Regions from separate parts of the Methylobacterium fujisawaense genome, predicted to be linked through region 4. Evidence: predicted binding sites of a transcription regulator. Region 4 holds the regulator's gene; each other region holds the start of a gene.

The links. The regulator LexA, encoded in region 4, represses DNA repair genes until DNA is damaged. The targets are predictions, from matches to a motif close to TGTTCNNNNTGTGTTCNG.
Region 1: dinB (DNA polymerase IV) is a predicted target of LexA. The motif match lies at 1,179-1,196, and genes of this name have one in related genera.
Region 2: parE (DNA topoisomerase IV subunit B) is a predicted target of LexA. The motif match lies at 1,407-1,424, and genes of this name have one in related genera.
Region 3: ABC766_RS20525 (DUF3072 domain-containing protein) is a predicted target of LexA. The motif match lies at 997-1,014, and genes of this name have one in related genera.

Annotation. Positions count from the first base shown of each region.
Region 1 covers NZ_CP155000.1:124,567-126,764, forward strand. The annotation lists gene ABC766_RS00825 (hypothetical protein) at 1-154, opposite strand, end outside; gene ABC766_RS00830 (DNA polymerase thumb domain-containing protein) at 347-964, opposite strand; gene dinB (DNA polymerase IV) at 1,245-2,198, shown strand, end outside.
Region 2 covers NZ_CP155000.1:859,921-862,118, reverse strand. The annotation lists gene parE (DNA topoisomerase IV subunit B) at 1-1,312, opposite strand, end outside; gene ABC766_RS04070 (hypothetical protein) at 1,672-1,860, shown strand; gene topA (type I DNA topoisomerase) at 2,041-2,198, opposite strand, start outside.
Region 3 covers NZ_CP155000.1:4,315,647-4,317,844, reverse strand. The annotation lists gene ABC766_RS20535 (polysaccharide biosynthesis/export family protein) at 1-6, opposite strand, end outside; gene ABC766_RS20530 (hypothetical protein) at 268-516, opposite strand; gene ABC766_RS20525 (DUF3072 domain-containing protein) at 704-988, opposite strand; gene ABC766_RS20520 (gluconokinase) at 1,164-1,736, shown strand; gene ABC766_RS20515 (Cof-type HAD-IIB family hydrolase) at 1,741-2,198, shown strand, end outside.
Region 4 covers NZ_CP155000.1:6,367,014-6,369,211, reverse strand. The annotation lists gene ABC766_RS30390 (hypothetical protein) at 1-381, opposite strand, end outside; gene lexA (transcriptional repressor LexA) at 632-1,357, shown strand; partial or broken gene ABC766_RS30380 (ComEC/Rec2 family competence protein) at 1,351-2,198, opposite strand, start outside.

The DNA.
Region 1 (2,198 bases), 410 kb from region 4:
CCGGGACGTAGAGCTGGGCGGGGCTCGCGGTGTAGCCCAGGAGCTGCGCCGCGTTGGCGGCCCCGAAGGCGGCGGTGCCGTCGGCGCGGGCGGCGCCCACCGGGACGGTCAGCAGGAGCGCGGCGGACAGGGCCAGGACGGCGGGCTTCGACATGGGACGGCCCCTTCGGTGCGCGCGGTCCCGGGGAATGCCGGTCCGCGCCGGATGGATCCCATGTGGGGGCGGCCGCGCGGGCCCGGCGTGCGCGACCGCACGACGATCCCGCGTCGCATCAGCGCGGGCCGCGCGACGGCGCTCCGCGACAGGGCCCCGCGACGGGGCGCCGCCCCGCGACGGGGCGCCCCGTCAGAGCGCCAGCCCGAGCTGGAGCGGCGCCTCGGGCGCGTCCTGCGCGAAGCCCGACAGCGACACCCCGATCAGCCGCGCGCTGCGCCGCAGGGGGAACAGGCCGGCGAGCAGGTCGAGGCCGATCCGCTCCAGCGCCGCCCGGTCGGCGACGGGGACGGACAGCGACTTCGCCCGGGTGACTTGGGCGAAATCCGAGAATTTCAGCTTCAGGGTCACGGTCCGGGCACGCATCCCCTTGGCCTCGGCCCCCGCCCAGACCTTGTCGAACAGCGGCGCCAGCCGGGCGGCCAGGACCTCGAAGGCCGCCGTATCCTCCGAGAAGGTGGTCTCCGCCCCGATCGACTTGCGCACCCGGTGGGCGCGGACCGGCCGCTCGTCGATCCCCCGGGCGACCGCGTGGTAGTAGGCGCCCGCGGAGCCGAAGGTCTCGCGCAGGCGCTCCGGCGTCCAGGCGCGGAGATCCGCCCCGGTCTCGATCCCGAGCCGCTTCATCTTCGCCTCGGTGACCGGACCGACGCCGTGGAACCGGCCGATCGGCAATTCGGCCACGAAGTCCGGCCCCATGGCGGGGGTGATGACGAACAGGGCGTTCGGCTTCCTGTGGTCGGACGCCACCTTGGCGAGGAACTTTAAAGCGTACCTACCACCGTCAACTGAGAGAGAGAACGTTGCAGCGAAAGGGGTTTTTCCTCTCCAGCCATCGCCGAGTGTAAACTATGCCTCTGATTGGTCGCCAATCGAAGCGGCATTTCAGATCGTACCACGTCCCTGTCAACTGGCATGAAGTGTGGACCGGAAGGATGGCTCGATTGAGCGTCGGTTCTCCACGGAGTACATTTCGGGAACAGGAGCAGCCTAGGGCACCGATGCCCTCAGCAGCATCCAAGACCAAGTGATGCTCGATACCGAACAGAGTCGTCCGCAGATACCAACCTCTTCCGGTGCTCCGTCCAAGGAGGGACGTCAGCGCAAGGTGATCCATGTGGACATGGATGCCTTCTATGCGAGCGTAGAACAGCGGGACAACCCGGACCTGCGCGGCAAACCTATCGCTGTTGGTGGATCGCGCGAGCGCGGCGTGGTCGCGGCGGCAAGCTACGAGGCGCGCCGCTTTGGAGTCCACTCGGCCATGCCATCAGTGACAGCTAAACGCTTGTGCGCTGATCTCGTCTTCGTGAAACCGCGCTTCGAGGTCTACAAAGAGATATCTCTCCAGATCAGAGCAATCTTTGCCGAGTACACCCCCCTGATCGAGCCGCTATCCCTCGACGAAGCGTACCTCGACGTGACAGAGAACCTGCGGGGCATTGAATATGCAACCCAGATTGCGAAAGAGATTAGAGCCCGCATCTGGGACGAGACACGGCTCACTGCATCGGCCGGTATCAGCCCAAACAAATTCTTAAGCAAGATGGCATCCGATCAGAACAAGCCGAATGGTCAGTTCGTGATTACCCCGGAAATGGCTCCCGCCTTCGTCGAGGGGCTTCGGGTCGGCAAATTCCACGGCATCGGGAAGAAAACCGAAGAGAAGATGAACCGCCTCGGCATCTTTAAGGGACTGGATCTGAAGGCGGCGTCAATGGAGTTTCTCCACCAGCACTTCGGCAAGGCCGGAAGCTATTATTATTGGATCTCCCGCGGCATTGACGAGCGTCCCGTTCGACCGGATCGCATTAGGAAGTCCGTCGGGGCCGAGAATACTTTCGAGAGCGACCTTTCCTCCTATGGCGAGATGAAGAAAGCTCTGGCCCCGATCATCGACAAGGTCTGGAATTACTGCTTAAGAGCGGATCTGCGTGGACGCACCGTGACGTTAAAGGTCAAGTTTTCAAGCGACAACCGGAAC
Region 2 (2,198 bases), 1.1 Mb from region 4:
GGCGCAGGCGCTCCTCGGCCCGGTCGATCACCCAGTCGAGCAGCTTGTTGGCCTGGGCCGGGGAGGCGGCGAGCCAATGGTCGAAGGCGTCGCGCACCGCCGTCTCGACGATGCGCTGGGCCTCTACGGTGGCGAGCTTGTCCTTGGTCTGGCCCTGGAACTCGGGCTCGCGGATGAAGACCGAGAGCATGGACGCGCAGGTCGCCATGACGTCGTCGGTGGTCACCGCGGTCATGCGCTTGGCCTGGTTCACGCGCTCGGCGTGCTCGCGCAGGCCCCGGAGCAGGGCGACCCGCAGGCCGGCCTCGTGGGTGCCGCCCTCGGGCGTCGGGATGGTGTTGCAGTAGGAATGCGAGAACCCGTCCTCGGCGACCATCCAGGCCACCGCCCATTCCAGCGACCCGTGCGAGCCCGGCTTGGTGATCTTGCCGGAGAACATCGCGTCGGTGACCAGCTCCTTGCCGTCGATGTCGCGGGCGAGATAGTCGCGCAGGCCGTCGGGGAAGCGGTGCACGGCTTCCGCAGGTACGCCCTCCAGCCCCTCGAGGAGGGCGGGGGCGCAGCGCCAGCGGATCTCGACGCCGCCGAACAGATAGGCCTTCGAACGCGCCATCTTGAACAGGCGGCGCGGGTCGAATTTCAGCGAGCCGAAGATCTGCGCGTCCGGGTGGAAGCGGACCCGGGTGCCGCGCCGGTTCTGCACCCGGCCGATCAGCTCCAGCGCGCCCTGCGCGTGGCCCCGCGAGAAGGTCTGGCGATACAGGGTCTGGTTGCGCGCCACCTCGACCTCGAGGAGGTCGGAGAGCGCGTTCACCACCGAGATGCCGACGCCGTGCAGGCCGCCCGAGGTCTCGTAGACCTTCGAGTCGAACTTACCGCCGGCATGCAGCGTGGTCATGATGACCTCGAGCGCCGACTTGCCGGGAAATTTCGGATGCGGGTCGACCGGGATGCCGCGGCCGTTGTCGGTGACCACGAGGGCACCGGTCTCCTCCAGCTCCACCTCGATGAAGCTGGCATGGCCGGCCACCGCCTCGTCCATGGAGTTGTCGATCACCTCGGCGAAGAGGTGGTGCAGCGCCCGCTCGTCGGTGCCGCCGATATACATGCCGGGGCGGCGCCGGACCGGCTCCAGCCCCTCCAGCACCTCGATGTCGGAGGCGGTGTAGCCGGAATCGGGCTCGGCCGCTGCGAGCGCCGTCACGGAGGCCGTGGCGTCCAGCCGCCGTCGCGGCTCCGGCGCGCGAGACGGAGCTGTCGAGGCGGCCGCCTTGCCGCCCGGTCCGAACAGGTCGCGGGCCGGATCGCTCACGCGCGGCCTCCGCGGGCGCGGCGCATCGGCCGGCTCGGATTCGCGCAGACGGGTCTTGGGTCGTGGAGCATGCGCCTTCATCCCCGCATGATAGCGGAACAAAACGTAAACATCAAAACCGCTCGCCCCCAGGCGACGCGGCCGCACCATCGCATGCTGCGGCGCCGCGAGCGAGGGCCGGAACCGCCCCGATCCCCGAGGGGGCCAGGCGGCCCGTCATCACGACGTTGCACAACGATGGGTTAAGGCTTTCCCGTGACCAGCCTGTTCGACCTCCGCAGGCCGCCGCCGGAACAGACCGGGACGATCGACGTTGACGGCCGAGATAAATCTTGACCGTGGTCAGGGAGCCGCAGCCCATGAGCGATGCCGCGATCGAGGCCCGCCGCCTCACGTTGATCCGCTTCGAGCACGCGGCCGGCGCCGCCTTCGGCTGCGACGACGACGCGGCCGGCGTGCCGCCCGGCCGGGCGCTCATGAATTCCACCACGATCGCGCTGGCGACCTTCGCGACGGCGCTCGCGGCAACCATCACCTACCTCGTCTGAACCGGGCGGCCGGACCCGGAAACCGGGACGTGCATCCCGTTCTCCGCGTCGGTCTGCCCCTGTCCCCCACCGCCGCCGGGAGAGCAGCGCAGGACCGCGTGCCCGCTCTGGACACGGACCGGCGCGGCTGACGCGCCTGGCACCCGGCGAGCGGGTGAAGGCCGCCTGGACCTGTCTGCGTCAGCCGGCGCCCGTCTTCTTGGCCGCGGTCTTCTTGGCGGCGGGCTTCTTCGCTGCCGTCTTCTTGGCCGCCGGCTTGGCGCCGCTCGCCGCGCGCGTCGCGGTCTTTCGGACAGCGCCCCGTTTCGCCGGCTTGCCGCCGCCCGAGGCACGCTTGG
Region 3 (2,198 bases), 2.1 Mb from region 4:
GCGCATCCAGATGTTGCCCATCGGTATTGCCGAGCCCGTGCCTAGCCCATGGCGGCCCAGGTGTCCGTAGCGGGTGAGCCACACTCCGGCCGGCACGGCCAAGACTGCGAAGTCATCCTCGTTAAGCACAGCTTTTTCGGGGCATAGAGACGACGAATGCCGGGCGTTCGCCCGCGGTCGAAATATCGAGATACAAATCGGGACGTCATCAGCGGCCGCACATTGGCCGCTCCAGCCCAATGGCCAAAAATCCCGCGACCGATCGGCTCAATTTCCCTGCGTGACCGCCGCGGTGATGTCGCCGTAGACGACGCTGACGCGGGACACGTAGTACCGGATGCTGCCGACGGCGACGAGGAAGATCATGCCGCCGAGCAGGGCGTATTCCATTGCCGTGGATCCGCGGACGTCGCGGGCGAACCGTACGGCCTCGGCACGAATCCGATCCGTCAAGCCGAACGCCGTCGGAATCCGCACCGCACGCCGTCCTGCTTCGCCGCCGCCCGGCTCATCCATGGTCGAACGTGCCTTCTCAGTCCCGCTGCCCGCGCGGCCTCACGCGCTGCATGGGGGATAACCTCTCGCCATTGCCGCCGGCTTAACGAGGTGTTCGAAACAGGCCACCTTGTCCATTCCGGCCGGGATACGCCGCCCGGACGTAGACGGCGGCGGGCGCGCCCGGGGGAAACGCGCCCGGCTTGGCTCAGGCGTGGCCGGCCTTATGGCGAAGGTCGTCGATCCGCTTCGAGGCTTCGGCCTTGTCGAGGTCAGGATCGAACGCCGCCGGCTCCTTGGCCTCTTCCGAGAGCGTCTTCAGATAGGAAGCCTGCGCGCCGGTCATCGGCTCGCCGCCAGTCGTCCACTGATCCGGGTCCTTGATCTGGTTCGACACGTCCTTCGGGTCGGTCTTGGGGTTCTCCGTAGCGTCCTGATTCGATCCGGTACCCCGGCCGGCCTTCGGTGTTGCCTTCGCGGTTGTGCTAGCCATGCGACTCATGTTCCCTAAATGTTCGGCGTCTGCGGGGTGAACGCGCCCGGCCGCGCCGCGGTTCCTGCGGGCGCCGCGGCCCGTTTGCATCCCCGGCGATCTTCCCTTCTGGAAACCCGCTCCTATTGATGTGAGGGGCAGCGCCCCGACGCGCCTCGGAGCCAGGGTGGTCCGGATGACGTCCCAATCGGAGCCGGCGCCGGATGCCGGAACGGCCGCCGCCGGTCAGGTGCTCGTTGTCATGGGCGTCTCGGGTTCCGGGAAGAGCACCGTGGCGGCGCTGATCGCCAAGACGCTTGGCTGGATCTTCGTGGACGGCGACAGCTTTCACACGCCGGAGCACGTGGCGAAGATGCATGCGGGCCTCGCCCTCGACGATGCGGATCGCGCGCCCTGGCTGGCCCGGATTGCGACTTGGATCCAGCAGCGCCTCGACGCTGGCGAGTCGGGCGTGGTGGCCTGTTCGGCCCTCCGCCGCGCGTACCGGGACGTTCTCACCCGCGGGAGCCAGCGGGTTCGCCTCGTCTATCTGGACGGCGACCGGACCCTGATCGCGCAGCGCCTCGCCGAGCGGCAGGGCCATTTCATGCCGCCGCGTCTCTTGGACAGCCAGTTCGCGGCCCTGGAGATTCCGGGGGCCGATGAACACCCGATCACGGTCGGCATCCGCGAATCGCCCGAGGCCATTGCCGACCGGGTGGTCGCGGAACTCGCGGCCGAAATGCGCCGGGATACCGTTGGGAAGTGAGCGGATGATTGCAGGATCCGGCAAGGCTTCGGGCATCGCCCTGGTGATCTCGGACGTCGATGGAACCCTGGTGACCGGCGACAAGCGCCTGACCGAGGCGACGGTCACGGCCGTCCGGCGGCTGAGAGCGGCCGGCATCGGCTTCAGCATCGCCTCGGCCCGGCCGCCGATCGGGCTGCGGAATCTGGTCGCCGAACTCGAGCTCGACCTGCCGATGGGGGCGTTCAACGGCGCGAGCGTCGTGCGGCCGGACCTCTCGACCATCGAGGAACGGACCATCCCCGAGGCGGCGGCCCGCTCGGCCCTCGACCGGCTGTTGGCCGAGGGACTGGACGTCTGGGTCTTCGCCGAGGGGGCGTGGTGGCTGCGCGATCCGGAGGGTCCCTATACCGACCTCGAACGCCGCACGATCGGCGCGGAGCCCCGCGTCGTCGCCGATCTCGGCCCACTCATGGGGAGCGC
Region 4 (2,198 bases):
CGTGTCGCAGGCGTAGGCGAACTCGGTCTTCAGCGGATCGAACACGGTCTCGCCGGTGATCCGGCAATCCTCGCGCACGGTCTCGTCGAGATAGGCCCGGGCGGCGGTGCGGAAGCGCTTCACCCGGGTGGCGTCCGGCTCCGGATCGATCCGGGCCTCGCTCAGGTTGCAGCCGGTATATTCGCGCAGGGCGTTCGAGACGATCAGCATCCGGCGCATCTGCCGGTTGTCGTAGACCTCGTAGGGCTCCTTGCAGCCGATCGTCACCACCTGGGGGGTGAGCGCCACGTAGTTCCGCGAGATGTAGGAGAACCCGGTGGTGCAGCCGGCGAGGCCGAGGGCGGCGAGGCCGAGGGGCAGCAGAGCTGCGGGTCGTCGCATCCTCGTCATCCCAAGAGGGTCCCAGCCCGCGGCCCGGATCCGCCGCCTTCCCGGCGGGGCGCCGCGGTGCATTGAAACGGCTCCGCTTGCGCCGTCAATGCGTTTCTCGACCTTGCCCCCGCGAGCGCGGAGCGACGCGCCAAGCGTAGCGGTGCCGCCCTTGCGGAACACTTGCGGAACGTTTAACCTGTTCGTGATTTGTTTCAGAGACCGTCACGGGGCGGTCTGCCAAGCCGCGAGTCCCCCTTCGATGCTCACGCGCAAGCAGCTGGACCTCCTGCGTTTCATCCAGAGCCGGATGCAGGAATGCGGCGTCCCGCCGTCCTTCGACGAGATGAAGGACGCCCTCGACCTCAAGTCGAAATCCGGCATCCACCGGCTGATCACGGCCCTGGAGGAGCGCGGCTTCCTCCGGCGCTTGCCGAATCGGGCGCGCGCCATCGAGGTGATCCGCATCCCCGAGAGCCTGAGCCAGACGGCCCCATCTTCGGCCCCGGCCGAGCCGCGCCGTTTCACCCCGAGCGTGGTCGAGGGCGGCAAGTCCAAGCCGCCGCCGGCCCCGGCCAGCACGCGGATGATCGATGACGCCGGTCGTGCCATTTCGATCCCGGTGATGGGCCGGATCGCCGCCGGTACGCCGGTCTCGGCGATCCAGAACCAGAGCCATGCCATCACCCTGTCGCCGGATTTCGTGGCCGGCGGCGAGCACTACGCCCTGGAGGTGCGCGGCGACTCGATGGTCGAGGCCGGCATCCTCGACGGCGACCTCGTGGTGATCCGCAAGCAGGACACGGCCAATACCGGCGACATCATCGTGGCGCTGATCGACGACGAGGAGGCGACGCTCAAGCGTCTGCGCCGCCGCGGCTCCTCGATCGCCCTGGAGGCCGCCAACCCGGCCTACGAGACGCGCGTCCTCGGGCCCGACCGGGTCCGGATCCAGGGCCGCCTCGTCAGCCTCGTCCGCCGCTACTGAAGCGGCTCGGCCGGCGCGTCGCCGGGGGCGAGGTCCCCGCCCGACGCATCGGTTTCCGGAGGCGTTGTCGCCCCGTCGTCAGAGGCGCGGGCCTCCGCGGAGGGCGCGGTGACCGGTTGTGGTGATCCCGGCCCGTGTTCCGAGCGTGGTCGCCAGGGCACGGCGCGGCCATCGGCCCGGGCGTGACGGGCGACGAAGCTCTCGCCGTCGGACCTGAGGGCGACGGCGCCCTGGGCGGCCAGGACGCGCCGATCGATCACCAGGGGGCCGGTGCAGGTCGGTGGGGCCACGAGACCCGTGATCAGCACCGCGGCGCGGGCGCAATCCTCCGGGAAGGCCCGCCGGTCCCGGACCAGGGCGACCGCCCGTCCGTCCGGCAGGCGCGCGGTGCATCCGAGCCGGTCACAGCGGCCGCTGCCCGATCGGACGATCAGTGCCCCGGCTCCCCGTCCGTCGCCGTCCGCCTTCAGCCATTGTTCGAGGACGAAGCCGGACGGGCTGCCGAGGGCCGCGAGCCGCCCGTCCGCCGCCCGCACCGCGGCCCCCGCGCCCTGCCGATCGACATAGAGGTCGTAGCGGTCGGGTCGGGCCGCGACGACGAGCCCGAGCAGGATCGGCGGCACGGCGAGCCAGCGCAGGCGGGAGGCCGGTAACGTCGCCAGCAGCAGGCCCGCGGTCAGCAGGAACAGCGCCGCGGTGCCGAAGGCCGGCACGACCACGATGGCCCGCTCGAACCCGGCGATCCACTGGGAGACGGCGAGCATGCCCCCCACCGCCTGACCCATCAGCCACCAGATCGGGCGGTCGAGGGCGAAAGGATAGGCGAGGATCCCGATCACCG